One region of the Nonomuraea sp. NPDC049714 genome, then DNA from elsewhere that is predicted to be linked to it. Evidence: riboswitches for the same ligand, from Rfam matches in the RefSeq annotation. Region 1 holds a riboswitch; each other region holds the start of a gene.
What was found. Region 1 has a riboswitch for cyclic di-AMP ahead of ACIBQX_RS03695 (CHAP domain-containing protein). Riboswitches for the same ligand answer to the same signal wherever they lie in the genome.
Positions count from the first base shown of each region.

Region 2: another riboswitch for cyclic di-AMP. It lies ahead of ACIBQX_RS01135 (D-alanyl-D-alanine carboxypeptidase family protein); the one in region 1 lies ahead of ACIBQX_RS03695 (CHAP domain-containing protein).
Region 3: another riboswitch for cyclic di-AMP. It lies ahead of ACIBQX_RS15325 (hypothetical protein); the one in region 1 lies ahead of ACIBQX_RS03695 (CHAP domain-containing protein).

Region 1 covers NZ_JBITLM010000001.1:775,706-785,579, reverse strand. The annotation lists gene ACIBQX_RS03725 (GH1 family beta-glucosidase) at 1-1,131, opposite strand, end outside; gene ACIBQX_RS03720 (carbohydrate ABC transporter permease) at 1,128-1,979, opposite strand; gene ACIBQX_RS03715 (carbohydrate ABC transporter permease) at 1,976-2,929, opposite strand; gene ACIBQX_RS03710 (ABC transporter substrate-binding protein) at 3,017-4,345, opposite strand; gene ACIBQX_RS03705 (RNA polymerase sigma factor) at 4,624-5,874, opposite strand; gene ACIBQX_RS03700 (YciI family protein) at 5,950-6,378, opposite strand; gene ACIBQX_RS03695 (CHAP domain-containing protein) at 6,565-7,239, opposite strand; cyclic di-AMP (ydaO/yuaA leader) riboswitch at 7,253-7,391, opposite strand; gene ACIBQX_RS03690 (Gfo/Idh/MocA family protein) at 7,510-8,463, opposite strand; gene ACIBQX_RS03685 (aldo/keto reductase) at 8,509-9,324, opposite strand; gene ACIBQX_RS03680 (hypothetical protein) at 9,420-9,874, shown strand, end outside.
Region 2 covers NZ_JBITLM010000001.1:211,704-221,577, reverse strand. The annotation lists gene ACIBQX_RS01165 (acetate--CoA ligase family protein) at 1-421, shown strand, start outside; gene ACIBQX_RS01160 (FAD-dependent oxidoreductase) at 418-1,650, shown strand; gene ACIBQX_RS01155 (thiolase family protein) at 1,667-2,860, shown strand; gene ACIBQX_RS01150 (cupin domain-containing protein) at 2,884-4,032, shown strand; gene ACIBQX_RS01145 (fumarylacetoacetate hydrolase family protein) at 4,029-4,865, shown strand; gene ACIBQX_RS01140 (maleylpyruvate isomerase family mycothiol-dependent enzyme) at 4,865-5,587, shown strand; gene ACIBQX_RS01135 (D-alanyl-D-alanine carboxypeptidase family protein) at 5,603-6,529, opposite strand; cyclic di-AMP (ydaO/yuaA leader) riboswitch at 6,543-6,680, opposite strand; gene ACIBQX_RS01130 (hypothetical protein) at 6,768-6,980, opposite strand; gene ACIBQX_RS01125 (hypothetical protein) at 7,079-7,456, opposite strand; gene ACIBQX_RS01120 (hypothetical protein) at 7,726-8,427, opposite strand; gene ACIBQX_RS01115 (hypothetical protein) at 8,429-9,874, opposite strand, start outside.
Region 3 covers NZ_JBITLM010000003.1:430,499-440,372, reverse strand. The annotation lists gene ACIBQX_RS15350 (MBL fold metallo-hydrolase) at 1-436, opposite strand, end outside; gene ACIBQX_RS15345 (SAM-dependent methyltransferase) at 467-1,294, opposite strand; gene ACIBQX_RS15340 (hypothetical protein) at 1,476-1,667, shown strand; gene ACIBQX_RS15335 (erythromycin esterase family protein) at 1,664-2,896, shown strand; gene ACIBQX_RS15330 (DUF5302 domain-containing protein) at 2,978-3,178, shown strand; cyclic di-AMP (ydaO/yuaA leader) riboswitch at 3,345-3,482, shown strand; gene ACIBQX_RS15325 (hypothetical protein) at 3,665-4,492, shown strand; gene ACIBQX_RS15320 (alpha/beta fold hydrolase) at 4,629-5,489, shown strand; gene ACIBQX_RS15315 (hypothetical protein) at 5,544-5,915, opposite strand; gene ACIBQX_RS15310 (roadblock/LC7 domain-containing protein) at 5,912-6,304, opposite strand; gene ACIBQX_RS15305 (MarR family transcriptional regulator) at 6,334-7,134, opposite strand; gene ACIBQX_RS15300 (roadblock/LC7 domain-containing protein) at 7,139-7,516, opposite strand; gene ACIBQX_RS15295 (DUF4032 domain-containing protein) at 7,700-8,917, opposite strand; gene ACIBQX_RS15290 (DUF885 domain-containing protein) at 8,940-9,874, shown strand, end outside.

The DNA of each region.
Region 1 (9,874 bases):
GAAGGCGGCGCCGTTCTCCGAGACCACCAGCGCGACCGGCGGGTACTCGCGCGCCACCATCCGCAGCACCTCGAGCAGGCCGCTCTCGTCGATCTCCCAGCCCATCGAGGTGACCGGCCGGCCGCCGTTGACGAACGACACATGCTCGCTGCCGACCCACGGCGAGGCCGTCTCGACCGGCGCGGCCGCCGCGGACGCCTTGCCGCCGCCGGGCGCGCCGGAGACGGTGAAGCGGCTGTAGTAGTTCACCAGCAGCAGGTCGATCGGCGCGTTGATGGTCTTGAGGTCGCCGTCCTCGATGAACGACAGGTCCATCGCCAGGTCGTCGAGCACGTCCTGCGGATAGCGGCCGGTCAGCAGCGCGTCCAGGAAGAACCGGTTCTGCAGCCCGTCGATGCGGCGCGCCGCGTCCAGGTCCTGCTCGCCCGGGCCGGCCGGGGTGATCGCGTACAGGTTGACGCAGCCCCCCACCCGCCGCGCGCCCATGGACTGCACGGCCAGGCCATGGGCGAGGTTCAAGTGGTGCGCGGCCCGGATCGCGTTCTCGGGCTCACGGCGTCCCGGAGCGTGCTCACCCGAGGCGTAACCCAGAAAGGCCGCGCACCACGGCTCATTGACGGTGCCCCATGTGTGCACCCTGTCGTGCAGCGCCTCGTGCACCGCCGCCGCGTAGTCGGCGAAGCGCAGCGCGGTGTCCCTGTTGGGCCAGCCGCCGGCGTCCTCCAGAGCCTGTGGCAGATCCCAGTGGTAGAGGGTCAGCCACGGGTCGATGCCGTGCGAGAGGAGCTCGTCGGTGAGGCGCTTGTAGAAGTCGAGCCCCTTCTGATTGATCTGTCCAGATCCGTCCGGCTGGATGCGCGGCCAGGACACCGAGAAGCGGTAGGCGCTCAGGCCCAGGTCCGCCATGATCCGGACGTCGTCCCGGTATCGGTGGTAGTGGTCGATGGTCACGTCCGCGTGCTCGCCGCCGACCACCCTGCCGGGGGTTCTGGTGAAGGTGTCCCAGATCGAGGTGCCGCGGCCGTCGGCCGTCACCGCCCCCTCGATCTGGTAGGCCGAGGTGGCCGCACCCCAGGAGAATCCGGTAGGGAAGCGCAGTTGGGAGCGGGTCTGCTCCTCCTGAGTCGTCACGCCTTGACCGCACCTTCCATCAGTCCGCCGACGATCTGGCGGCCGAATAGGACGAAAACCACGAACAGTGGGATGACCGAGGCGGCGGTGCCGGTGTACAGCATCACGTAGTCGGTGCCGTGGGCCTGGTTGAGCGCCGCGATCGACGTCTGCACCACCGGATTCTCCGGCAGCAGCACGATCAGCGGCCACATGAACTCGTTCCACGTCTGCATGAACACCAGCAGGGCGAGCACCGCCATGCCGGGCCGCAGCGCGGGCAGGATGACCATCCGGTAGATGCCCATCGTGGTGGCGCCGTCCACCCTGGCGGCCTCCACCAGCTCGTCGGGCACCGCCTGCGAGGCGTACTGCGTCATCATGAACACGCCGAACCCGTTGACCAGGAACGGCAGGATCACCGCCTGCAGCTGGCCGGTCCAGCCCAGCGTCACCATGAGCTCGTACAGCGGCACGACGCCCATCTGCTGCAGCGGCACCATCATCGTGACCAGGATCAGCCCCAGCATGATCTTGGAGCCACGGAAGCGCAGCTTGGAGAAGGCGAAGCCGGCCAGCGTCGAGATGAGCACCACCGACACGGTGACCGTGACCGACACGATCGCCGAGTTGATCAGACCCGTGACGAAGTACGCGTCCTCGGTCGCCAGCAGCCGCCGGACGTTCTCGCCGAGCTCACCGCCGGGGAGCAGCGGCGGCGGCACGTCGAGGGCCTCCTCGTTGCTCCGGGTGGCCATGATGAACATGTAGTAGATGGGGAACGCGGACAACAGCAGTGCCAGCGCCAGCACGACCTTTGTGAGAGCCCCTGCGTCCCACATGCGGTTTCCGGACTGGACGGTCGTCATCGCGAACCCCCGATTCGACGTGTGAACCAGTAGTTGGCCGCGGTCCCGATCAGGATCAGCACGAACAGCAGCCAGGCGGCCGCCGAGGCGTAGCCCATCTCGTAGTTGCGGAAGGCGGCCTCGACCACGAACATCGCCACCGTCTGGTACTGGCCGGTGGTGCCGCCCGTCATCTGCGGGTTGCCCTCGAACATCACCGGTTCGGTGAACAGCGTCAGGCCGCCGATGGTGGAGATGAAGACGACGAACACGATGGTGGGCCGCAGCATCGGGATCGTGATCTTCCAGAACTGGGTGCGGGCCGACGCGCCGTCGAGCGCCGCCGCCTCATAGAGATCCTTGGGGATCGTCTGCATGGCGGCCAGCAGGATGATGGCGTTGTAGCCGGTCCACCGCCAGTCGATCATGGTGGAGATCGCGATCCAGGACGACCACTTCTCGTTCTGCCAGGCGATCGGCTCGATCCCCACCAGGCCGAGCATCCAGTTGAACAGGCCGTAGTCGCGGGCGAAGAGCCCGCTGAAGATGACCGCCACCGCGACGACCGAGGTCACCAGCGGCAGCAGCACGCCCAGGCGCAGGAGCAGCCTGCCCCGCAGCCGCTTGTTCAGCGCGTTGGCCAGCATCAGCGCCAGCACGATCTGAGGGATGGTCGACATGACGAAGATGCCGACCGTGTTGATCACCGCGTTCCAGAACTCGGCGTCCACGATGAGCTCGGCGTAGTTCGCCAGGCCGGTGAAGCTCTTGTCCCCGGCCAGTTCCCAGTCGTGCAGGGAGAGCCAGAGCGTGTAGCCGAGCGGGAAGAGCCCGAAGATCGCAAAAAGCAGGAAATATGGTGACACCAGGAGGTAGGGCACACCCCTGAGGTCGAAGCGCGCCATCCGCCGCTGCGGCGGTGTCCGCTTCCGGTGCGCCTGCCGCGGGGCGGGCGCCAGTTGGAGAGTCATGGAAGCCTTTCGAGCCAGGTCGGGAGGAGGTGGCGCCTTCCCAGGGGGAAGAGGGAGGCGCCACCCGTTCCTGAGGGCGGCGAGGGGTCAGCCCGCTGCCTTGACGCCCGCGGCCGTGAACTTGGACCAGGCCTCTTCGTAGGTCACCGCGCCCTGGTCCATGCCTTCGAGCACCTTCTCCACCGACGTCTTCACCTGAGCGTGCTTCTCGCCCAGGAACACCGGCTGCAGGTCCTTCACCGAGGCGGCGAAGATCTCACCGGTCGGCACGTCGTTGAAGTACTCGTTCTTCAGCCCGGCTACCTCAGGGTCCTGCTGGGCGGGGATGGAGCTCGGGAAGGCGCCCGCCTCCTTGAAGGCCGCGACGTGGCCGTCCTTGCCCGTGAGGTAGTTCAGCACCTGGGCGGCTTCCTTCGGGTGCTTGGTCTGCTTGGGGACGGCCAGCCAGGAGCCGCCCCAGTTGCCGGTCCCGCCGGGCACGGCGGCCACGTCCCAGTTGCCCTTGTTGCTCTCACCGGCCGCCCCGGAGATGACGCCGAGCATCCACGCCGGGCAGCCCATGGTGGCGAAGTCGCCGGCCTTGATGGCCTTGGTCCACGGCGGGGAGAAGGCCTGCAGCTTGGCCGTCAGCCCTTCCTTGCTGAACCGCTGCACCCAGTCGAAGGAGGTCTTGACGGCCGGGTTGGTCTCGAGGACGAGCTGGTTGCTCTTGTCGAAGTAGGAGACGTTGCCGTTCTTCGGCGCCTCCTGCGCCAGGATCACGTTGTAGATGGTGTTGGGGCCGTCCATCCACTTGGCGTCCTTGTTGGCCGCCTGGAACTTCTTGCCTGCCTCGAGGTAGGCGTCCCAGTCCGGCCACAGCTTGCCGACCTCCTCGCGGTCGGTGGGCAGGCCGGCCTTCTCGAACAGGTCCTTGCGGTAGCACATCGTCATGCCGCCGATGTCGGTGCCGAGCGCGAACAGCTTGCCGTCGGCGTTGACGCCCGCCTCCCACTTGGCGGCGGGGAAGTCCGCCTTGCGGTCCTGCAGGCCGTGCTCTCCGAGGTCGGTGAAGAACTGCGGCCGGGCGGCCATGAGGCCCATCGCGCCCTCGTCGATGCCGACGATGTCGCCGGCGCCGCTGCCGGCCTGCAGGCGCTGCAGCAGCTGCGGCAGGTAGACGTCCTCGAACCTGTCGGTCAGGTTGGAGTACTTGACCTGGATGTTCGGGTGCTCGGCGTTCCATTTCTTGACGGCTTCGTCATAGCCGAAGTTCTCGCCGGCGCCGAAGGTGTGCACGTTGATCGTGACCGGCTCGGCCGCCGCCGTCGCGCCGGCCGAGGACGACGGCGTCGTCTCGCCACCGCACGCGGCCGTCATGGCGGCCAGCGCGGTGACCAGGACACCGGTCACGACGGAGCGCTTGTGGTTCGTCATTCCGTACCCCTTTTGGGTGTGGATCGTGGGAGGTGCAATCGCGACAGTCCCGCGATAGGAGGTCCTTTGGGAGCGCTCCCACAAGAGTGCCCGTGCGGCGTGCGGGCGTCAACGTCCCGAAACTCAACCGTTACCTGTGGGCTAGTTTGGGCCCCTAGAAAGGGATTTTTCAGGCTATAGGCCTCATAAGGTCCCTTGGGAGCGCTCCCATCTCAACCGCACCGATTGTGCACCACGGTGGGTCAGTCAGGCTCTCGCGGGGGCGAAAACGGCGGCACTCAGCCGCAGCCGGCGGCGCGCTCCTTCAGCAGCTCACGCTCGCGCTCGTTGCGGGTCAGGCCGGCCGCCCGCTCGAACTCGGCGCGGGCCTCCGCCAGGCGCCCCACCTTGGCCAGCAGATCACCTCGTACGCTCGGCAGCAGGTGATAGCCCTTCAGCGCCGGATCGTCCACGATCTGCTCCACCAGCGCCAGCCCGGCGGCGGGCCCGTAGGCCATGCTCAGCGCCACCGCGCGATTGAGCTCGACCACCGGCGAGCGCGAAATCCTCGCCAGCGACTCGTACAGCGCCGCGATGCGTGCCCAGTCGGTCTCCTCGGCGGTGAGCGCCCGCGCGTGGCAGGCGGCGATGGCGGCCTGCAGCGCGTACGGGCCCAGCTCGCCGCCGAGCTCCTCGGCCCGTCCGAGCGCGGTGAGGCCGCGCCCGATGAGCAGCCGGTCCCAGCGGGCCCGGTCCTGCTCCAGCAGCAGCACCGGCTCGCCGGCCGGGCCCACCCGCGCGGCCGAGCGCGAGGCCTGGATCTCCATCAGCGCCACCAGCCCGTGCACCTCGGGCTCCTTCGGCATCAGGCCGGCCAGCACCCGGCCGAGCCGCAGCGCGTCCGCGCAGAGGCCGGGCCGCATCCAGTCGTCGCCGGCCGTCGCGGCGTAGCCCTCGTTGAAGATCAGGTAGATGACCTCCAGCACCGACGAGAGCCGGCTGCCGAGCTCGTCGCCCTGCGGCACCTCGAACGGCACCCGCTGGGCGGCCAGCGTCCGCTTGGCCCGCACGATGCGCTGCGCGAGCGTCGGCTCCGGCACCAGGAACGCACGGGCGATCTCCTCGGTGGACAGCCCGCCGAGCACCCGGAGCGTGAGCGCCACCCTGGCCTCGGTGGACAGCACCGGATGGCACGCGGTGAACACCAGCCGCAGCAGGTCGTCCTCGATCTCGCCGGCCTCGGGCAGGTGGTCCTCGTCGGCGAGCTCCGCCAGCTCCGCGCGGCCGATCTCGATCAGCTTGCGCTCGAACCGCTCCGCGCGGCGGATCATGTCGATGGCCCGCCGTTTGGACACGGTCATGAGCCAGGCGCCCGGGTTCTTCGGCACCCCGGACTCCGGCCACTGCTCCAGCGCCGCGACCAGCGCGTCCTGCGCCAGCTCCTCCGCGAGCCCGATGTCGCGCACCAGCCGGGTCAGCCCGGCGATGAGCCTGGCGGCCTCGATCCGCCACACCGCCTCGATCGCCTGATGGGTCTGAGAAGCGGTCATCGGCCTATGACAACAGCCCGGAGCACCCGGCGCAAGTCGCGCGGGCGCGCACAGATCAGGACGGATCAGGACGGATCAGGACGACCGGTCGTCCTTGAGCCGCTCGTGCAGCGCCGCCTCGTGCCGCGCCTCCTCCGGGCTCAGGGACGGGTCGGGCGTATCCGCCGGGTCGTAGACCCGCCAGACGTCGAGCCCGATGCCGTCATGCCCCGGCGGCACGGGGACGCGCAGCGCCCACTCGATCGCCTCCTCCCGGGACTTGACCTGGATCAGCCAGAACCCGGCGATGAGCTCCTTGGCCTCGGCGAACGGGCCGTCGATCACCCGGGCCTTGCCGTCGCTGTAGGCGATCTGCGCGCCGTGCGAGCTGGCGTAAAGCCCTTCGCCCGCCAGCAGCACGCCGGCCTTCACCAGGGACTCGTTGTAGGCGTGCATGTCGGCGACGAGCTCCGGGCTGGGCAGCACGCCGGCCTCGGTCTCCTCGTTGGCCTTGCCCACGATCATGAACTTCACGGCGGGATCTCCTCCTCCGGACGGCCCTCTGTGAGCCTCCTCGTCGACGCGTCGAACCGGCGGCGGGCGGATCGACACGTGTACGGGGATCTTGTCGGAAAAGCCGGGAGCGCGCACCCTCGGCGAGGATGCGCGCTCCCATGGCGGGTGAACCCCGGCGGGGTCAGGTGCTCGCCATCAGGCGGCATACTCCGGGTAGCCGTAACCGACGACCTGGGACTTCGGACGGACTCGCTCCTCGACGGCGCCGTTGCCGGTGTTGCCCTCGATCGTGGAGATCGTGCCGTCCCGGTTGTCCTTGACGACGAAGCCGACATGCTGGATGGCGTTGATGCTCTTGCTGCCGTTCCAGGCGAAGAAGACGACGGCGCCGGGCTTGGGGACCGTGCCCCAGCGGCCGTTGTCGCTGAACCACTTGGCGTGCGTCACGGTGTAGGCGTCCCAGCCGACCTGGGGACGGGCGCCGGTCTGCTCGCCGACCCAGGAGACGAACATCGCGCACCAGGCGGCGTTCAGGTAGGCGGAGGGGTTGCCTCCGTCACGCCTGACGGTCTCCATGGCGCGGGGCGACTGGGCGTACCACTGCTGGAACTTGGTGCCGCCGCCCCGGGCGTTCTCCGAGGTGCCGACCTGCTGCCTGGCGAGCTCCAGGACCTGCGAGGCGGTCACGTTGATCTTGTTGGCGTCGTCCGGCCTGTTCTGCCGGGTCTGCTGGGTCTCCTGGGCGGTGGATCCCGGGTTGGCGTACGCCGGGACCGTGGCGGTGCCGAGGGCGGTGGCGATGATGGCCGCGCCGAGTGCTGCGCGGAGGTGTTCGGTCTTCAGGGCACGAGCAAGACTGTGCTTCGCCATCGAGGGGGTTTACTCCTTGCTTCCATGCCGCTTACCGGGTTAGCTGACGGGTTCGGGCGTGGAAGCTGCCCTACGACGCGCGATGGCGCCGATTCACCCCAAAGGACTGGGTCCCCGGTTCCGCCCTGAGGCGGATTCAGCGGTCACAGGACGGTCCTGTGAACGTGTAGTGCGATGGTTCGGCAACGAACGGACAAACCGGACGTATGCCGCGAATGCCCCACAAGGTAATACAAACGGCAAGAGGATTACAAGTCCATAAACCCCCAGCTAGGAGATTTGCCGGCGAGCGTCGGCCAGGAGCCCCATCATGGCAAGGCTTTCGTCAAGAGGCATGATCGCGCTCTCGGTCCGCCCTTCGGTCAAGGCGTCCCTGACCTCACGGATCTCCCCGGCGTAGCCGTTGTCGGCGGGATCGAGCTCGTGCACCTCCGGCTCCATCGACGGCCCGTTGAGCACGACCCGCCGCGGCGCCCAGAACGGGGTCTCGATGTCGGCGCGCATCCCGGTGCCCACCACGCTGGCGGAGTTGGGATAGGAGGCGAGCAGGGAGCAGTCCACCAGGGCCCGCCTGCCGTCCGGGTAGACCAGCGTTCCGCCGGCCTCCGCGTCCACCCCCGAGGGCGCCAGTGAGCCCGACATGGTCAGGCTCGACGGCATGCCGAGGAAGAGCTGGGCCAGCCCGAGCGGGTAGATGCCCAGGTCCAGCAGCGCGCCCCCGCCGAGCTCCGGCGCCCACAGCCGGTGCGCGGGATCGTAGGGCAGCGCGAACCCGAAGGAGGCCTGCACCGAGCGGATCTCCCCGAACCGGGTGTCGGCCGCCAGCAGCTGGATGAGCGGGTTGAAGCGCATCCACATGGCCTCCATGAGGAAGACCCCGGCCTCGCGCGCCAGCCGTACCATCCGCTCGGCGTCGGCCATGGTGGCGGCCAGCGGCTTCTCGCACAGCACCGCCTTGCCCGCCGCGATCGCGGCCTCGGCCACCTCCAGGTGCTGGGCGTGCGGGGTGGCCACGTAGACGGCGTCGACCCCGGGATCGGCGCACAGCTCGGCGTAGGAGCCGTAGGCCGACTCCGCGCCCAGCGTCGCGGCCATCTCCTTGGCCCGGCCGAGGTCGCGGGAGCCGACGGCGGCCACCCGCATCCCCGGTTCGGCGGCGATCACCGCGCCCACGGTCCGCGCGATGCCACCGGTTGCCGCAATGCCCCAATTCAGTAGTTTCACGCCGGAAGCGTACTGATTTACAGGCTCATGCGGTATCTGGGGGGTTCAGCCGAGCTGGTCGGGGTCGGCGCCGAGCCGCCTGCCACAGTTCAGCGCCCCGATGGCCGCCATGTCCTCATGGTCGAGGGTGAAGTCGAACACCGTGAAGTTCTCCTTGATCCGCGAGGGGGTGACGGACTTGGGGATGACCACGTTGCCCAGCTGGATGTGCCAGCGCAGCACGATCTGGGCGGGTGTGCGGCAGTGCTTCTCCGACAGCACCGCGAGCGCGGGCTCCTCCAGCAGGCCCTTGCCCTGGCCGAGCGGGCTCCACGCCTCGGTGAGGATGCCGTTCGTGTCGTGGAACTCGCGCATCTGCTTCTGCTGGAAGTACGGATGCAGCTCGATCTGGTTGATGCAGGGGATGACGTCGGTCTCGTCCATGAGCCGGGTGAGGGTCCCGACGGTGAAGTTGGACACCCCGATCGCCTTGGCCCGGCCGTCCCGGTAGATCTTCTCCACCTCACGCCAGGCCTGCACGTACCTGTCCTGCTTCGGCGCCGGCCAGTGGATGAGGTAGAGGTCGACGTAGTCCATGCCGAGCCTGGCCAGGCTCTCGTCGAAGGCCTGCGGCACCCGGTCGTGGTCGGAGTTCCACAGCTTGGTGGTGATGAACATCTTCTCGCGCGGGATCCCGGAGGAGCGGACCGCGCGCCCGACGCCCTCTTCGTTCCGGTAGAGCGTGGCGGTGTCGATATGACGGTAGCCGATCTCCAGTGCGGTCGTCACCGCCCGCTCGGCCTCGTCGTCGGGCACCTGCCAGACGCCGAAGCCGAGTTGCGGGATTTCTACGCCGTCTCGATAAAGCCGTAGCGAGTTCATACCCTCCATTGTTCACGTCCCGTTTCTGACGGCTTAAGCAGGCCGGGCTAGCTTGAAGCGGTCCTGAACGGGCTTTCACAGGGCTGGGAGAACAAGTGGTCAAACAGGCGTCGGCCTGGGTGGAGTCCCCGCTCCAGATGCTGTGCGCCATCGAGGCCCACCATGCGGGGGTGCTGGGGCCGGCCACCGCGGTCGTGCCGCGCGCCAAGCTGCGGGCGCTGAAGGCGACCCGGCGGGAGCTGCGCCACCTCACCCTGCCCGAGGGCCTTGAGCTGGCCGAGCCGCGCGAGCGCATGCCGCACCGCCTGCGGGCCGTCGGCGACGCCTTCTCCGGCAAGGTGCAGCTGCGCTGGCTCACCTCCGTTCCCGGCCGCATCGTGGTCGTGGACGACGGGCTGGCCACGATCCGGCTGCTGGAGCTGCTGGCGGCGGGACCGTACCGGCCGCTGCTGCGCGCGCGAGCCGAGCCGGGAGCGCTCCGTGCGGCGCTGGGGCTGGCCGCGGCCGCCCGGCTGCGCCTCGGGCGCGTCACGGTGTTCACCGCGCTGCC
Region 2 (9,874 bases), 560 kb from region 1:
ACGCCAGGCGCCCGCCGGGACCGAGCTGATCGTCGGCGCCATCCGCGACCAGGCGTTCGGGCCGGTGATGCTGCTCGCCCTCGGCGGTGTCGGCGTCGAGCTCGCGCCGGAGCCGATCCTCCGCCTGGCCCCGCTGTCCCGCGCCGACGCCCTGGACATGGTCCACGCGCTGCCCCCGGCCTTGCTCACCGGCTACCGAGGCGCGCCCCCCGTCGACGCCGACGCCGTGGCGGGCGTCCTGCTCGCCGCCGCCTCGATCCTCCTCACCCACACCGACATCGCCGAACTCGACATCAACCCGCTGCGGCTCGCCCCCGAAGGCCCGGTGGCCCTGGACGCCCTCGTCGTCAGCAGCCGGCGGGCCCAGCCTGAATCCGCGCCCGAATCAGCGCCCGAATCCGCCAAGGAAGGTCCCAGATGACTGAAAGCGCAGCCTGCCCGAACCGCCGACCGGTGATCGTGGTCGGCGCCGGCCCGGTGGGGCTCAGTGCGGCGCTGGCGTTGCGCGCGCTCGGCCGTCCCGTCACGGTGATGGAGGCAGGAGAGCAGGACAGGCTCCGGCCCGGCAGCCGCGCCATCTTCGTGCACCGGGCCACGCTGGAGATCCTCGACCGCTCCCACCCGGGACTGGCGCACGACCTGGCGGCCCAGGGGCTCCTCTGGCACACCAAGCGCACCTTCTACGCCGGCCGCGAGGTCTTCTCCCGCAGCTACACCCCGCCGCCGCCCGGTGAGCTGCCGCACTTCAGCAGCCTGCCGCAGGTGGAGACGGAGCGGCTGCTGCTGCAGGCGTGCAAGGAAGCGGGCGTCGAGTTCGCCTGGAACCAGGAGGTCGCCACGGCGGCCACCTCCGGGGACGGCGTCCTCCTCGCCACCACCGGCGGAACCCGCTGGCACGCCGACTACGTGATCGCGGCCGACGGCGCGCGCTCGGCCGTGCGCGACTCGCTCGGCATCCCGCTGCAGGGCAGCCGCTCGGACGGCTGGTACGTCGTCGTGGACGCCGAGGAGGACCCCGGCGATCCGCTCCCGGTGGAGCGGATCTTCCACTACGCCCATCCCGCAGTGGACGGGCGCAACGTGCTGCTGGTGCCGTTCGCCGGCGGGTGGCGGGTGGACCTGCAACTGCACGACGATGACGACCCCGAGGAGCTCAGCACGGGCGAGGGCCTGCGCGGATGGCTGCGCGCCGTGCTGCCCGCGCCGTACGCCGAGCGGGTGACCTGGTCGTCCACCTACAGGTTCCTGCAGGTGATCGCCGAGGACTTCGCCGACGAGCACCGCCGGGTGCTGCTGGCCGGCGAGGCCGCGCACCTGTTCGCGCCCTTCGGCGCCCGCGGCATGAACTCCGGCGTCCCCGACGCCGAGGCCGCCGCGAACGCGGTGCACCTGGCCATGTCCGCCTCCGGCCCGGCCCGCGCCGAGGCGGCGGTGACGGAGTACGCCCTCTCGCGCAGGCGCTCGGCCGTGTACAACTGCGACGCCGCCGGCGCCGCCCTGACCCACCTGCGCCCCGGCCCCGAGGAACGTGCCCGCCTGGAGTCCGCGGCCGAGAACGCCGAACGTGATCCGAGCATGGGCCACTGGCTCGACATCGCCCCCTACGGTCCACGCGAGGCGGCCCCCGGCAACACCATCTACAAGTACTGACGACCTCGGAGGCACCATGAAACTGGACAAGGCGGCCATCCCACTGGGACTTGCCTGGTCATCACCGTTCGCTCGCTGGCAGGGCCCGCTGGCCGAGATGAGCAGCCTCGATCTCGCCGTCGACGTCACCGCGCGCCGGCTGGCGACCGCCGGGCTCGACACCGGCCGGATCGACGGGCTGGTCCTGGGCATGACGGTGCCGCAGCCCACGTCCTTCTACGGCGCGCCCACCGTGGCCGCCCGCCTCGGCCTGGACGCCGTGACCGGCCCCATGATCGCCCAGGCGTGCGCGACCTCCGCCGCCATCGTGCAGGCCGCCGCCGTCCAGATCGAGAGCGGCGCCCAGGAGGTGACGCTGGCCGTGGCCGCCGACCGGACGAGCAACGGCCCTCTGCTGATCTACCCGTCGGCGTCCCGGCCGGGCGGCGCGCCCGTGACCGAGCACTGGGTGCTCGATCCGATGCGCCAGGACCCGGCCACCGGCCAGTCCATGCTCGACACCGGCGAGAACGTCGCCGCCGACGAGGGCTACACGCGCCAGGAGATCGACGAGGTCACGCTGCTCCGCTACGAGCAGTACCGCGCCGCGCTCGCCGGCGACCGCGCCTTCCAGCGCCGCTACCTGGTGGAGGCGCACGTGCCGGGACGCCGGGGAGCGGTGACCGTGGTCGCCGAGGACCACGGCGTGTACGACACCAGCGCGGAGGGCCTGGCCAAGCTGGCGCCCGCCTCCCCGGACGGAGTGATCACCTACGGGTCCCAGACCCACCCGGCGGACGGCACGGCCGGCATGGTCGTGACCAGCGCCGCTCTGGCCCGGGAGATGAGCGGGGGAGCGGGCGTGGCCCGGCTGCTGGCCGTCGCCTTCGCGCGGGTGGAGCCGGCGCGCATGCCCAAGGCCCCGGTGCCCGCCGCGCGTGCCGCGCTCGACGACGCCGGGCTGGACATCACCGACATCGACCTGGTGACCACGCACAATCCGTTCGCGGTCAACGACCTGTACTTCGCCCGCCGGACGGGCTTCCCGCTGGAGCGGATGAACCCGTACGGCTCCAGCCTGATTTACGGCCACCCGCAGGGGCCCACGGGAGCCCGCGCGATCGCCGAGCTGATCGAGGCGCTGCGCGAGCGAGGCGGCGGCCGCGGCCTGTTCACCGGCTGCGCCGCCGGGGACAGCGCGGGCGCGGTGGTCGTGGAGGTCACCGACTGATGAGTGAGCCGAAGGAGCCAGACATGACCGAGACCGCGAACTCGCCGGTTCGTCTCACCGTGGTCGACTCGCCGGACCAGCCGACGCCGTCAGCGGCGTTGGAGGAGCTGTATCGCGGCTTCGAGCAGGAGCTGCTGGTCCCGCTGTGGACCGAGATCGGTGACCTGATGCCGCCGCACCCACGTTCCAGGGCGGTCCCGCACCTGTGGCGGTGGGAGAGCCTGCTCGCTCTGGCGGGCCGGGCGGGGCGCCTGGTGCCCGTCGGCCGGGGCGGGGAGCGGCGGGCGATCGCGCTGGCGAACCCGGCGCTGGCCGGCCGGCCGTTCGCGACGCCGACGCTGTGGGCGGCGATCCAGTACCTGATGCCGGGCGAGGACGCCCCGGAGCACCGGCACACCCAGCACGCGTTCCGGTTCGTCGTCGAGGGCGAGGGCGTCTGGACCGTGGTCGGCCGCGATCCGGTGCCGATGCGCCGCGGGGACTTCCTGCCCCAGGCGGGATGGAACTGGCACGCCCACCACAACGCCACCGGCGAGCCGATGGCGTGGATCGACGGCCTGGACATCCCCTTCCAGTACGCCACCGACGCCCAGTTCTTCGAGTTCGGCCGGGAGGAGATCAGCGCGGCCGAACGCACCACCCCCGAACGGTCCCGATCGGAGCGGCTGTGGGGCCATCCCGGCCTGCGCCCGGTCTCGGTCACCGGATCCCAGCCCGGCACCCCGTTGCTGGCCTACCGGTGGGCCGACACCGACCGCGCGCTGACGGACCAGCTCGACCTCGAGGCCGAAGGCCATGCCGGGACCGTGGAGCCCGGCCACGCGGCGGTGCGCTACACCAATCCCACCACGGGCGGCGACGTGCTGCCGACCATCCGGGTGGAGATGCACCGGATCCGGAGCGGCGCGGAGACCGCGCCTCGCCAGGAGGTCGGCTCCTCGGTGTACCAGGTCTTCGACGGCAGCGGGCGGGTCACGGTCGGCGACGTGTCCTGGTCGGTCACCCGGGGCGATCTGTTCGTCGTCCCGTCCTGGACGTCGTTCTCGGCCAGGTCCGAGGCCTCGGCGTCCGACTCCGACGCGGGCGCCCTCGATCTCTTCAGATTCAGTGACGGGCCGATCTTCGAGGCGCTGCACCTCGACCGCGCCCACGTGGAAGGACGGAACGCATGAAGCTCGCCACCATCCGCACCGCCGGCGGCGCCACCCGGGCCGTGCGCGTCGAAGGGGAGACCCTGGTAGACCTCGGCCTCAACGACGTCGGCGAGCTGCTCGCCCAGCCGGACTGGGCCGCGCGAGCCGCGCGGGCGACGGGAAGCACAGTGGCGAGCGTCGGTTACGCGCCGGTCGTCCCCCGCCCCGGCAAGATCGTCTGTGTCGGCCTGAACTACCGCAACCACATCCTCGAAATGGGCCGGGAGCTGCCGCGCCACCCCACGTTGTTCGCCAAGTACGCCGAGGCGCTCATCGGGGCCGACGACGAGATCCGGCTCCCGCCGGAATCCGGGCAGGTGGACTGGGAGGCCGAGCTCGCGGTCGTCATCGGGAAGACCGTGCGGCGCGCCGGCGAGACCGACGCCGTCGCGGCCATCGCCGGGTTCGCCCTGTTCAACGACGTCACCATGCGCGACTGGCAGTACCGCTCGGCGATGTGGCTGCAGGGCAAGACCTGGGAAGGCAGCACGCCGTTCGGCCCGTACCTGGTCACCCCCGACGAGCTGCCCGGCGGCACCCGGCCGTCGCTCACCCTGACCGGATCCGTCGACGGCGAGACCGTGCAGCGAGCCGACACCTCGGACCTCGTGTTCGACCCCGTCGACCTGGTGCGCTACGTCTCCACGATCGTCACGCTCAACCCGGGTGACGTCATCGCCACCGGCACCCCCGGCGGGGTCGGGCACGCCCGGAAGCCCGCCCGGTACCTCGCCGACGGCAGCGTCCTGACCACCGAGATCACCGGACTGGGCCGGTCCGAGGCCAAGGCCGTCGCCGAGTCGGTGGCCTGATGGCCGCGGGCAGGAGCCGCGCCGACAGCCTGCGCTGGACGGCCCAGGGTACCGAGATCTTCTTCGGCGCCCTGGACACCCTGCCGGACGACCGGCTGCTCCGGCGGACGGCGCTCGACGGCTGGACCGGCGGCCACCTGCTGGCCCACGTCGCCGCCAACGCCGACGCGCTGGTCAACCTGGCACAGTGGGCGCGCACCGGGGAGGAGACGCCGATGTACGCCTCCCCGGCGCAGCGTGACGCCGACATCGAGGCCGGTGCCGCCCGGCCGGCGGCCGAGCTGCGCGCCTGGGCCACGCGGTCCGCCGGCACGCTTCAGGAGCGGCTCGCCGAGCTGGACGAGCGGCAGTGGGCCCGTCAGGTCCGCACCGCCCAGGGCCGCACCGTCCCGGCCGGCGAGATCCCCTGGATGCGGGCCCGTGAGGTCATGGTCCACGCGGTCGACCTGGGCGCGGGCGTGGGCTTCGACGCTCTCCCGGCCGACTTTCTCGCCGCCTTGATCGGCGACATCACCGCCAAACGGTCCGGCGCCGGTGACGGCCCCGCGCTCACCGTCACGGCCACCGACCACGACGGCGAGTGGTCCACCGCGGGCGCCGGCGGCTCCATCCCGGTGACCGGCACCCTCGCCGGCCTCGCGGCGTACCTCTCCGGCCGGGGGACGGACGCCGTCACCGGCCTCGGCGGCCGACCGGCGCCGGAGCTGCCCCGGTGGCTCTAGGACCGCGTGCCGGGCTCACCGGTCGTCGGCGGCCGCCGCCCAGTCCAGCAGGGCCTGCGCGGTCTCGAAGCGGCGGCTGGAGTCGGTCTCGCCGAGGAGTACGCCGATGAGACGGTCGCCGTCGTGCTCGGCCGCGAAGGCGAGGGTGTAGCCCGCGGCCCGGGTGTAGCCGGTCTTCACGCCGAGGACGCCCGGGTTGCCGAGCAGCCGGTTGGTGTTCTTCCAGCTGTACGAGCCGTGCTCGGACGTGGCGCTGACCGAGTGGTAGCGGGTCGAGGTGACCGTTCTGAGGGTCTCGTCGTCCAGCAGCGCCTTGGCGAGCATCGCCTGGTCACGGGCGGTGGAGTAGCCGCCGCCCTGGTACGGCATGCCGTCGGCGTTGACGTACATGGTGTCGTTCATGCCGAGCTCGCGGGCGGTGGCGTTCATCTCGGCGACGAACGTCTTCACGCCCGGCCCGTAGGCGCGGGCGAGCGCGTGCGCCGCGTCGGCCCCCGAAGGCAGCATCAGCCCGTACAGCAGGTCCTCGACGGTGAGGACGTCACCCGCGCGCAGGTAGGCCACCGACGCCCCGCCTTGCGCGCCGTACCGGACGTCCGCAGTGGTGATCTTGACCTTGTCCGTCGGCTTGGCCTGCTTGAGCACGGTGTAGGCGGTCATCGCCTTGGTGATGCTGGCGACCGGCCGGCGCAGGTCGGCCTCCTTGCTGAAGCGCACCTCGCCGCTCTCCGCGTCCATCAGGTACGCGGCGCTGCCGAGCACGGCGGGAGCGTCGGTGACGGGGGATCGGGTCTGGGCGGCGGCCGTGGCGTCGGCGGTGACGGCAGTGGCGGCAGTGGCGGCCGGCGAGGCGGCCTGCGCGGCACCGGCGCCGACGGTCAGGGCGCCGGTGGCGACGGCGAGGCCGAGCAGGGCATGGCTGAGCCGGTTGGTGAGACGCATGAAAAAGGGTTGCTCCTAGCTTCCATACCGCCTACCGGGTTAGCTGACGGGTTCGGGCGTGGAAGTGCCCTACAGCGCGGACATGCGCTGATTCACCCCAGAAGAGTGGGTCCCCGGCTCCGCCTGACGGCGGATTAGGCGGCCGCGCGAAGGCACGGTCCGGGCAATGAACAGCAACGGCCGCATGTACGGGACCGCCGCTCGCAAGCCCCAAACGTAGCAAACGGGTATAAATCGGTCAAGAATCGTTATGATCGCCCGCCCACGAGGGAGTCGCACCCGGTGTACGGGGGGAACAGTGATCCGGGTGCCGGGCGAAGTCGATCACCCGGTCCAGCTGGGCCAGAGCATGCTCCAGCTCGGCCATCTTCGCCGCGATGCGGTCGCGCTCGACGGACAGGACGTCGAGGACCTCGGGCGTCGCGGTGCCGGCGTCGACGCAGGGCAGCACGCGCAGGATGGTCCGGGTTCCTGAAGCGCGGCGCGCGGACGGTGTACGCGACCGCCCGCCGCGTCGTACGGACAGCGGGGCCCGGACCGGTGCGCCGCTCAGAGCAGCCGGGGCAGTCCGTAGCGGAGGGCCCGGATGAGCAGGGACCGGGTGAGCCAGCCGAGCCCGGCGGTGAACAGCGGCGCCCAGAACAGCGGGCTGAGGGAGTAGACGATCACGAACACGAGCGGCACCCACGGCTCGTGCACCGCGCGGTACAGCAGGGTGGTCTTACGCAGCCTGATCACGCGGGCGATGTCGGGCAACGCGAAGAACAGCAGGACGGCGACGGAGGCCACCACGCCGCTGGTGAGGCCCTGCGCGATCGCGAAGCCGCCGACGAAGACCGTGGCCACCCACCACGCGATCTTCCTCAACCACGGCCTGCGCTGCTCGGGATCTGCCGGCACTTCGTCGTATGGGAGTTCGAGGGTCACCCGACCAGCGTAGCCACCCGGAGGTGGGGAGGCCGCTCCTCCCAGGTCACCGGTCGGCGTGACTTACCTGGACGGCCGTTTCTCGAAGCATGAGGGGCACCCCCTCGCCGCAGCGGTTCCAGCAGGCGCAGGCCGCGGCTCCTGCTGACCCTGTCGCTCGCGACCGCGCACGACCCTCGCCAGATGCGGGAGCTGTTCGGGGAGCACGGCAAGCCACAGGCGGCGAAACTCCCCTGAGAGACCTCCCGGAAGGGCCGTCCGGCGGCGCCTCACGCAGGATCGGGGCGCCTCCACAGGAGGATGGCGGACGCGTGTGCGGACCGGTGGTACGAGGGCAGGTCGTCGCCGGTCCAGTAGACCTCGACCTGCGGATCGTGCTCGCCCATCTCCAGCAGTTCGTCCTGCGCCTCCAGGGCGAGCTCCCAGGCAGGGACACCTGGGTCCACCTCGGCCAGATAGACGCGGCGCGGCCCCGAGGGGCCGGCACGCCAGGCGCGCCGGACCTCCACGACGCCCGCGTGCTCGCTCAGCGCGTCGACCGCGAGGTGGTCGGTGAGGTCGAACAGCTCGTCCTCCAGGTCGGCGAACTCGCCAGGGACGCCGTCCGTCAGGTCGAGCCCGGCGGGCACGCGTGCCGGCCGAGCCGCATCGGGGGAGAAGACGTGATCCGTCGCGGGTGTGCCGGCCGCGACCGCGACCGCGTCGGTGCCCGCCGGGTCACCGTCCGCGCCGAGCGCGGCGAGCATCTCGCGCAGGACGGCGACCTCCTCGGCCGTCAGCGCGACCCCGCCCGCCACCGCCGCCATGGTCACCGTGTCGGGCAGGTAGGACAGCTCACCCCTGGCCAGCATGGCGCGGACCCGGGTGATCAGCTCGTCGGGCACCTGACCGGCCAGGCGGAGCAGCAGCCTGTGCGCGCCGCTGTAGAGCCGCCACGCCCTCTCGTCCAGCTCGCCCCACTCGGCGCTCACGTCAGCTCTCCTCCATCACGATGATCTCATAGGACCGCGGCGCCTCCGGGATGACGCCCCGGACGACCATGTCCGCGGCCAGCCGGTCCGCCTCCTCGCGAAGCCGCGCGGCCGATTCCGGATCGTCGACCCGGCGCGTACGCGAGTGCGGTGGGAAGACGGACTCCTGGTCCTCGGCGAAGGAGGAGAAGACGGAGATGTCGCGCGCCTGCCGCCCGGTGAGCCGATAGACGACCAGGACCTTGCGGTCGCCGGCCGGATTCTCCGCCATGAACCGGATGGCCACCTCCAGCAGCCCGCTCACGCTCAGGAACTCCCGGGCGGTCCCGTGCGGGTGCAGCCGGGAGCCGTAGATGGGGGAGTGTACCGGGGTGATCCAGTCCCCCCGGTACGCCTGCACGGGGTTCTCCGGTGAGCCGACGCCGGGTAGCCGCGTCATCGCGTCGTGCACCATGTCGGCGTGCCAGCGCATCTCGTCCCACAGGCGTGGCGTCACCCCGTCGAGGTGCTCCTTCAGCGCGTTCCACGCTTCCCGCCGGTCCCTGCGCGCCTGTCTGAGCTCCCCGCCCGCCTGTCTCGCCTCTTGCGTACGGCCCCGCTCCTGCAGGCCGGCGACCCGCTGCTTGGCCTCGTCCGTACGGCGGACCGCGTCGACGTAGGAGCCGGCGAGCGGGCTCAGCGGCGAACGCGAGTCGAGGTGACCGTCCCCGACGTGCAGCATCGGGCGCAGCGCCATCGGCAGGGGCAGCGCCTTGGTGCCCGCGGCCAGGTTGTCCAGGTAGTCGCCGACCAGCCGGCCGGCCTTGTCCGCCATGCGGTGGCGGACCAAGGACTCCGACATTCCCGCGGTCCACAGCTGAGTGCGCGTCACGTTGTTGATGAGGTAGTGGCTGTGCCGGGTGTACACGGTCAGCGCCATCACATGCGCCGGTGACAACCGCTCGCCCAGCGCGCGCACCTCGGCCGGGTCCGCCGGGTCGATGCCGGAACGCCGCAGCCAGTTCGACAGATCCGGGTCGGTCACCTGGCCGCTGGCGAGCTGTGGCCAGAGGCGGTCGACGGTCTCGCGGACCTTGGGATGCTGCGTCTCGGAGAAACCGGCCTTGTCCGTGGCATTCGCGAAATATCGGTGCTCGTGTGGGAACATGCCGTCGGGCAGGATCTCGTGCCGCAGTGTGGCGAGATCGAGGCCGGGCAGGTCGCGGTAGAAGTCCACGGCCGAGGGCCGGGAGCCGGGGTCGAGCCTCATCCCGCCCACGTCGGCGATCTGCGCGCCTCTGGCGATCTCGAACAGGGAGTGGTCCAGGCCCGGCAGCATCCAGCCCATGAGCGCGCCGAGGAACCGCTCGGTCGTCGGACGCCCCAGGTCGAGCATCTTGACCGCGGTGAGCATCTTGGCCGTGGTGCCCGAGATCCCGTCCACCACGAGGAAACCCTCCCCGGAGAC
Region 3 (9,874 bases), on a different contig from region 1:
ACTCCTGCCGGACGAACAGGTAGGTCGCGTTCGGGAAGGTGGGCACCCAGGCGCCGTCCACCAGGCGGGTGTTCCAGCCGACGTGGTCCTGGTGCAGGTGGGTGCAGAAGACGTAGTCCACGTCCGTGGGGTCGACGCCGGCCGCCGTCATGGTGTCCAGGTAGCCGGTGTCGAGGAGGTGGCCGTACGGGTCGAGGCGGCGTTCTTTGTGGTTGCCCCAGCCGGTGTCCAGGACGATCACGCTCTGCGGGGTGCGCAGGACGTGGCTGCGGAAGACCAGCACCGGGTCTCCGGCCTGGTCGAAGAGGGCCGCCGGGAAGCGGGGGCGCAGGTCGGCGGGGTTCTCGCCGTTCAGGCCCCGGAACGCCAGGGTGACGGGGACGGACATCCGGGTCTCGACGATCTCGGTGACGGTGACCGCCCCCACCTGGAACATGCGCTCTCTCCTCGCCGTGCGGGTGAACAGCTACGCGACGCGGGCGACCCCGGCCAGCACGCCGCCGCGGGCCAGGCCGGGCCAGCCGTACGGGTCCTCGTCGGGGTTGCGCCACCGCTGGGCCGGGACGACGCCCGGATCCAGCAGTTCGAGGCCCTCGAACCAGCCCAGCATGCTCTCGCGGTCACGCCACGCGATCGCGCCGGACGTGCTGCGCCGGTAGACGTCGCGCACCACGTCCACTGCCTCCTTGTCGGCCTGGCCGGTCTCGATGTAACCGTGGGAGACCATCAGGTGGCTGCCCGGGACCAGCGGCCGGCGCAGGGTCTCGATGATCCGCGCCACCTCCGCGTCGTCGTGCAGGAAGTGCAGCACCGCCGCGATGACGACCGCCACGGGCCGGGTGAAGTCGAGGTGGCCGGCGGCGGCCACCAGGAGGGCCTCCGGGGCGCGTACGTCCGCCTCCACGATGACCGTGCCGGGATTGTCGGCGAGCAGGGCCCGCGCGTGGGCCAGCACGATGGGATCGTTGTCGGAGTAGACGACCCTGGCGTCGGGCGTGACGCGCTGGACCACCTGGTGGATGTTGTCCTGGGTGGGCAGGCCGGTGCCCAGGTCGAGAAACTGCCGCACCCCGGACTCGGCGATATGCCGTACGCCGCGGATCAGGAACCCGCGGTTGGCCAGGGCGACCTCCCTGATGTCCGAGCCCATCTGGCGGCCCAGCTGGATGATCTGCTCGGCGGCTTCCCGGTCGGCCGGGAAGTTGTCCTTCCCGCCGAGGTAGTAGTCGTACATCCTGGCGACACTGGGCACGGTCGGATCGATGTGTGCCGGAAGCTGCTCGTCCCCTGTCATGCCCTCGCCTCGTTTCCGGTGCTTTGCCAGAAATAGTACGAGTTTTCCGGACTGTGTGGATCTTTGCCGTAAGAAAAATGATCCGCACTTTCTTGGGCGGCAATAAGAAACGTTCGATGGTCGGCTGTGGGCATACTTTGGTCGCCTGTGCCGCCGACATCGCCATGGCAAGGTGTAGCCCATGGGGATTCTCGGTTTCTTTCTCATGCTGCAGGGGTTCGGCGGCTTGGTGGCCACCTCCTTCGACCGGCACTTCGGCCTGCTGCATCTCTGGCTCGACGGCAGCGCGCACACCGCCCTGAGCCTCGTCCTCGGCCTGCTCGGGCTGGTGCTCCTGGGCGATGCCGTACGGCGCGGCGCGAAGAAGTCATGACCGCTGTCGCCGTCCCGGAAGAGCTGACCGGCTGGCTGGCGGGGCGGGCCATCCGGCTGGCCGCGCTGGAGCCGGGCACGCCCGTCGCCGACCTGGAGCCGCTGCGGCCCGCTCTGGACGGCGTGCGCGTGGTGGGGCTCGGCGAGGCCACCCACGGCACCCGCGAGTTCTTCCTACTCAAGCACCGGCTGCTGCGCTTCCTGGTGGAGGAGCTGGGCTTCACCGTGCTGGCGATGGAGGCCAGCGTCTCCGCGGCCGAGGCGGTCAACGACTACGTGCTGCACGGCACCGGCGACGCGGCCGAGGCGCTGGGTGGGATGGTCTTCTGGACCTGGCACACGCGCGAGATGCTCGGGGTGGTGGAGTGGATGCGCGAGTACAACCGCGCCGCGCCCCCGGAGCGTAAGGTGCGTTTCGCCGGGATCGACCCGCAGTATCCGGCGGCCTCGATCGAGTGGCTGGCCCGATACCTGGGGGAGGTCGCCCCGGCGTTCCTGGAGCCGCTGGCCGCGCTCGGGCAGACCCGGCTGGGGGTGGACGGCCCCCTGGACCCGGCCGTCGAGACAGCCGCCCGCCGCCTGGAGGACTTCCTCGCCGCCGGGCCCGGACCGGCGGGTGAGGCGATCGCGCATGCCAGGACGCTGCGGCAGAGCGCCGTCCTGGCGTCCCGGCCGATGCGGCACGCCGACCCGCAGCAGACCGTCGGGGCCGTCCGTGACCTGTTTCTCGCCGACAACGTGGACCGGCTGCTGGGCGATCCCGCCGTGAAGGTCGCGGTGTGGGCGCACAACGGCCATGTGATGTCCGGCAACCACGGCGGCGGCCCCGTCCCGGCCATGGGCCGGCACCTGCGGCAGCGGCACGGCGCCGCCTACTACGCCCTGGGGCTGCTCATGGGCGAGGGGGAGTTCAGGGCCAGGCGGATGCGCTTCGGCAAGCCCGACCCGCGCAAGCCGCCCGTGCGGAACCGGGTGCCGAGCGTCGACAACGCCACGATGGTCGAGGCCAGGCTGGCCGCCGCCTGCCCGGACGATCACCTGCTGGACCTGCGCACCGGCGAGCGGTCGGAGGGGGTGGCGCGCTGGCTCGGCAGCCGTCTGCACGTGCGCGCCTACGGAGCCGTGGTCAACCGTCTCACCTACAAATTCCGCTTCGCTCCGACCGTGCTCGCGGACGACTACGACGGCCTGGCCTTCATCCGCTCGGGCACCTGCTCCACGCCGCTGTGACCCGGAATCGCCGATCCCCGGTTTCGCGCTGTAAGGAGCGTCATGCCAAGCTGTGTATGTCCCCAACACCAGGAGGTCCTCATGGCGGAATCACCGGAGCCGGAAGTCAGCGAAACCCCCGAGGACGAGATGAAGCGCAAGTTCCGCGAGGCGCTGGATCGCAAGCGCAACCAGCAGGCGGACACGGGTGCGGGTGGCAGGGGCGCCGACGCTTCGAAGATCCACGGAGCACACGGGCCGGCTGCCAGCAAGCGATCGTTCAGGCGTAAGAGCGGCGGCTGAATCGGGGGATTTCGCGGGGGTACGGCATGCCGTACCCCCCTTTTTCTTGACCTTCCTAGGTAGATCTTTCAACCAATTCATGGCATTTGCTTTGCGTTTGTCCGGTTTGGCCTATAAGTTGAGTGGCGTTACCAGGCGGTGACCTGGCCCTTCAACAGGAAGAGGCGGCCGCCTGGCGCCGAATCCCGCGCCTCCGCGGGAACCGGGGACCCATCTCCTGGGGTGAATCCGGCCTTCGCGGCCGGTAGGACATCTCCACGTCCGAACCCGTCAGCTAACCCGGTAGGCGAGATGGAGAGGACGAACTCACCTGTGCTCCGTTCCCGCGTACCCCCAGCCCGCGTAACGTCACCAGCCGCCCACTGAGCGGCGACTTCCCCCAAGCTTCTCCGCGCTCCGCGTAGCGTCCGTCGGCCTTTCGCTGCCCGGCTACGCCCTCAAGCGAGCGCGCGCTTCCCCATTACCTAACGAAGGATTCCCTTTTTCATGTCTGCTCGCTTCGGCATGCGTTCCATCACCCTGCTCGCCGGCGCCGCCACTGCCGGCGTCCTGACCTTCGGCGCCGGCCCCGCCGCCCACGCCGATGTCGACGACACTCAGAAGGTCCTGCTCAAGGGCTCGACCACGGCCTCGTACTTCTGGGACGACAACTCCGGCCGCGCCGGCGACACCGGCCTGCCCGCCAGCGGCAAGCCCATGCAGAAGGGCATGGCCGCCAGCCCCAGCTGGCCCCTGCTGACCGAGGGCTACGTGGTCTACAACGGCAAGAAGATGCCGTTCTTCGTCGGTGACCGTGGCCCCGGCGCTCCCTCCAGCAGCGGCGTCATGCTGGACCTGGACTCCAAGACCTTCGCCGAGCTGACCGGTGGCACGTTCAACTCCCGGACGCTGATGGTCGACAACAACGGTGGCAAGGGCCACATCAAGGTCGAGTACGTCATCACCAAGTGGGGCAAGGGCGTGGGCAAGAAGAACCACCCGGTGGCCTTCTCGACCGGCGCCTGGTCGCGTAAGGACGCCAACCCGGCCAAGCCGCCGCAGATCCTGGCCGAGAAGAAGATCGAGAAGGGCGAGCCGAAGGTCGTGGAGGGCAAGCCTCTCGCCGACGCCTCCGCCCGCGCCGGTTCGGGCTCCGGCGGCCCCGCCGTCTCCGTCAAGGCGACCGCGTACGCCGGCCCCTCCAGCCCCGCCGCCGCGGCCGCGACCGAAGAGCCGAGCGGCGTCACCGGTGCCGCCCTCGCCGGCGGTCTGGCCCTCGTCGGCGGCGGCGCCATCCTCGGCCGCGACCGCATCCGCCGTCTCATGACCCGCTGACCCAGCCCCAACCGCACGCGACACCCCCCGCCGCCCCCTGGGGATGGCTTTGCGCCGACCCCCGCCGACCTCCGCCGTCCCCCGCCGCCCTTGGGTTTGGCTTTACGCCAGAAGCGTTTGACGGTAATTGTCATCTGTGATCTCGCGTGCATCGGTCAACGGCATCGAACTGGCCTACGAGAGCTTCGGCTCGCCTGGCGGGCGCCCTCTCCTACTGATCATGGGGCTGGGCGCCCAGCTCATCCACTGGGACGACGAATTCTGCTCGCTACTGGCCGAGCAGGGTCATCACGTCGTCAGATTCGACAACCGCGACGCGGGCCTGTCCACCCATCTGCACGCCGAGGGCGTCCCCCGACCGGGGACGCCCTCGGCGTATCTGCTGGACGACATGGCCGACGACGCGGCCGGGCTGATGGAGGTGCTCGGCTGGCCCGCCGCGCATGTGGTGGGCGCGTCGATGGGCGGCATGATCGCCCAGACCCTCGCCTTCAGGCACCCCGAACGGGTGCTCACCCTCACCTCGATCATGTCCACCACGGGCCCGTCGGCGGCCCCGCCCACCGAGGCGGCCGGCGCGGTGCTGTTCGCCCCGCCGGCCGGCGACCGGGAGGCGGTGCTGGCCCAGGCGCTGGCGAACAGGGCGGTGATCGGCTCGCCCGGCTTCGAGCTCGACCGGGAGCGTTTCCTGCGGCTGGCCGCCCTGGCCTACGACCGCTGCCACGACCCGGCGGGCACCGCCAGGCAGCTCGCCGCGATCATGGCCTCCCCCGACAGGACCGAGCCGCTCGGCGGGGTGGACGTGCCCACGTTGGTCATCCACGGTGACGCGGACCCCCTGGTTCCGCTCGCCGGCGGCCAGGCCACCGCGGCGGCCATCCGGGGAGCCGAGCTCCTGGTCCTCCCCGGTATGGGGCACGACCTGCCGCAGCCCCTGTGGCCGGAGATCGCCGGTTCCATCACGAAGCTGACCTCAAATTCGGCCGGAAAAGCGTAGGTTTGTGACGACGGCTCGCGCCCGCCGCGCCCGGACGCGAGCCGCCGCGATCTGTCAGACCTCGAGCCTCTCCTCGATGGTCTTGAGCTGGTGCCTGGCCATGGCCAGGTTGGCCCGGTTGCGGTCAAGGGCCAGGTAGAGGAACAGGCCCTTGCCGCCACGGCCGGAGATCGGCCGGATGATGTGGTACTGGCCGCCGAGGGTGATGAGGATGTCCTCGATGCTGTCCTTGAGCCCGAGCGAGTCCATCGTCCGCAGCTTGGCCTTGACGACCTCGGTGTTGCCGGCCGCGGCGACCTGGAGATCCAGGTCCTTCGAGCTGCCGAGCGAGCCCAGCGCCATACCGCTGCCGTGGTCGACGATCGCGGCCCCGAGCGAGCCGTCGATCGTCATCATCTCCTTGAGCGAGATGTCCATGCTGGTCATGCTTCCTCCGATCGGGAATGAACGTGTCGGGCGACCGCGGCGACCGTGGACGCCGTCTTGCGGCCCTCCAGCCGGAGCAGCCCGAGGTTCGCGCCGGGCTCGGCCAGGACTGTGAGGACGATGGTGGGGCCGGCCGCGTAGAAGGCGGCGTGGCCGGCCGAGCCGGAGATGAGCGTCTCCTCCAGCTCGCCCCTCCCCGCCAGGGCGAGCATGCGCCTGCTCATCGCGAGCAGCGCCGAGGCCAGCGCGGCGACCTGCTCGCCGCCGTCGATCACGAGGTCGCACGCGATCGTCAGTCCGTCGACGGTCGAGGCGACGCTGCCTCTCACGTCAGGGGTGCGTTCGCGCAGGAGGACCATCTCCTTGCGCACCTCGTCACGCAGCTCCACCGGTGGCCTCCTCTTGCGTGAGGGGAACCTCACGACAGCTCCTCCAGCGCCTTCTTGAGCCGCAGCAGCAGCTCGATGTCCGTCGGGTCGGCGTTCACCTGCGGGCCCAGCGCCCCAGCGGGCCGGGGACCGCCGGCCTCCCGCCGGGACTCGGGCCGCCTGTCCCGCTTGGGCAGCGCGGCGGCCGGCTCTTCCGTGTCGAGCAGGCCCGCCGCCGCCATCCTGCGCACCGCGAGCATGACCGAGTAGCCGGACCTGCCGAGCCGCCTGGCCAGCTCCAGCGAGGTGGCCTCGCCGTCGGCGCGGACCACGACCTCCCACTCCACGTCGCTGAGCGCCACACCCCGTCCTGCCAGCCGGGGAGCGGGCCGTACGGGAGCGGTGTCCACGTCGGCGGCGGGCCAGATCTGGGCGAGCCGGGCGCGGCGGCGCGCGCACTCGCGCACCAGGCCGGGCACGTCGAAGTACCACCGCCCGCCCAGCCAGTGGCGCTCGCCGGGACGGAACTTCGGCCTGGTCCCGGTGGTGGGCAGGAGGAAGAACGCGGCGTCCAGGACGGCGCCCAGCACGCAGTACTGCAGCTCGCCGAGGGTGACGGGCCCCTGTTCGAGCAGTCGCTCGCAGCCGCCGTCCGCCCGCAGCGCGCGCAGCGCTGCCTCCGGCACGCGTCCCCGCGCGGCCAGCAGCCGCTCGACGCCCGGCGTCTGCGCACAGTCCATGTACGTGACGCGCCCCTCGTCGAGGAAGACGGTGCCGGCCCTGCCCACGCGCAGGGCGCCGGTGGATCGCTCCTTGGCGAGGCCGGCCAGCAGTGTGTCGAGCGGTGGCATGCGCTCACGCCAGCAACTGGTCGGACAGGGCGCGCAGGCGGTGGCGTGCCAGGGCCAGGTTCGAGCGCTCCAGGTCGAGGCGTACGTAGATCACCAGCGGGCCCTCGAACAGGGTGTCCAGCATCCGGAGCAGATGGTGGCCCTTGTCGGTGGTGATGAGCATGTCGTCGACGCGGACCGTGTCGCCCGGACAGGAGTGCGCCAGCCCTTCCACGGTGGCGCGCAGCGTCTCGGTGAGCGCCGCGGCCGACTTCTCGGCGTCCACGCCGTGCGGTTGCCCGCTGACGGCCACGGCCATACCGCTCGTGTGGTCCACGAGCATCGCGTCGAGCGCTCCCGGTATGGCCATGACCGCGGTCAGGCAGGTGTCTAGTCCGAGCATCTGGCCTCCCTCGCCGTCCTGGGACTGGGACAGCTTAGGAGTGACGAAAGGAGTGCCGAATGCCGGAACTTGTCAGGAGTCGTACAGAGATGGAGATGTATATCGCTGAGGCGAAGAAAAACCCCACCGTGATACAGAATCCCGTGATTTATGGGAACAGTTCGCGAGGTCTCGGAATTCGATTCATATCTGCGGATCGGTGGGCTCGGCGGGCAGCAGCGCCTTCTCGTCGGGCTTGAATACCAGCACGTTGTCCACGTACGACTTGACGGCCGCGCTCAGGCCGACGTCGCCCCCGGCCGCCTCCGACAGGTACCACCGGTGGTCCAGGATCTCGTGGAACAGCTGGGCGGTCTCCAGCTTGCCGCGCAGCTCGGCGGGGATGGCCGCGAGCGTGGGCTGGAACACCTCGGCCAGCCACCGGTGGGCCACGATCGCCTCGTCCTCGTGCCGCAGCCCCTTGGCCACCCTGAACCCGTCGAGGTCGTTCAGCAGCCGGCGCGCCTGGTTCTCCTCGGCGTCGAGGCCGGTCAGCCGGAGCAGCCGGCGCTGGTGGTGCCCGGAGTCGACGACCTTGGGCCGGACGATCAGCCGGCCGGTGCCGACCTTGCGCCGCACCATCATCTCCGCCACGTCGAAGCCGAGCAGGTTGAGCCGCCGGATCCGGTGCTCCACCCGGTGCCAGTCGACCTCCTCGATGATCTCGTCCTGGGTGATCTCACTCCACAGCCGGTGATAGCGGTTGACCACGTCCTCGGCGGTGTTCATCGGGTCGATCGCGGGGTCCAGCAGTCCGCCGGCCTCCAGGTCGAGCATCTCGCCGAAGATGTTGGTGTGCGCGCTGTCGATGTCGGCGGCCCGCTGGCCCTCGCTGATCATCGGGTGCATCTCGCCGGTCTCGGCGTCGACCAGGTAGGCGGCGAACGCCCCCGCGTCCCGGCGGAACAGCGTGTTGGACAGCGAGCAGTCGCCCCAGAAGAAGCCGTTCAGGTGCAGCCGCACCAGCAGCACGGCCAGCGCGTCCAGCAGGCGGGTGAGCGTGTCCGGGCGCAGCGTGCCCGACATGACGGCCCGGTAGGGGAGCGAGAACTGCAGGTGCCGGGTGATCAGCGCCGCGTCGAGCCCCTCGTCCCTGCCGGTGACGTAGGCGATCGGCTCCACGGCGGGGGCGTCGAGTCTGGCCAGGTCCCACAGGAGCTGGTACTCGCGCTTGGCGTACCGCTCGCTGATCTCCTTGATCGCGTAGACCTTGCCGGAGAGCCGGGCGAAGCGCACGACGTGCCGCGAGATGCCGCGGGGAAGATCGACCAGATGGCGCTGCGGCCACTGTTCCAGCGGGAGCTCCCAGGGGAGCCGGATCAGGTCGGAATCGCCTAGCGCGCCGGTGATCTGAAGGGGCATTCCACCAGGATATTGTGCATCGGTGGACGAGTTTCTCAAGTGGTACTTTTCCGGACGTCCGGTGGTTGCCGCCACCCTGGGCGCCGAGGGCTATGACCATACGCTCGGCGACTTCTCCGCCACCGCCTTCACCGACCGCGAGCGCGACGAGCTCCGCTGGCTGGAGCGCCTGTCCGCCGCCGAGACCGCTACCCCCGACGAGGCGATCGACCGGGACCTCGTCCTGTCCCAGCTGCGCGGCTCCATCGCGATGGCCGCCTGGCCCGAGTGGCGCCGCGACCCCGGTGGCTACCTCGGGACCGTCTTCAGCGCCCTCTACACCCCGCTCCAGCGGCGGCTCAAGCCCGAACCCGAGCTGGTGTCCGCCGCGCTCTCCCTGCTGGCCGAGGTGCCCGGCGTGCTCGCCGCCTGCCAGGTCAACCTCGACCCCGACCTCGCCGCGCCGCTGCTGGTCCAGCGCGGGCTCCGGCAGGCCCGCACCGGGCGCGGCTTCCTCACCGAGACCGTCCCCTCGATGATCGAGGACCCCGTCCTGGGCGCCCGGCTCGCCGACGCCGCCGAACCGGCCGCCGTCGCGTTCGACGAGCTCGTCGTCTTCCTCGACGGCTTCCGGTGCGGCGGCACCTGGCGGATGGGCGAGCGGCTCTACTCCACGCTGCTGCGCGAGCGCGAACTCCTCGGGTACGGCGCGGCCGAGCTGCACGACAAGGGCCGGGCGGCCTGGGACGCGCTGAACGACCGGATGCGCGAGGTCTCGCCACGGGTGAACGGCTCCCCGGACTGGCGGGCCGCGATGGAGTCCCTGATGGACGACCACCCCGCGACCCTGGCGGAGATGCGCGCGGAGTACGAGGTCGAGACCCGGCGGGCCCGCGACTTCGTCCGTGACCGCGACCTGGTCACCTTCGCCGAGGGGGAGGAGTGCCTGGTGCTGCCGTCGGCCGTCTACACCCGGCC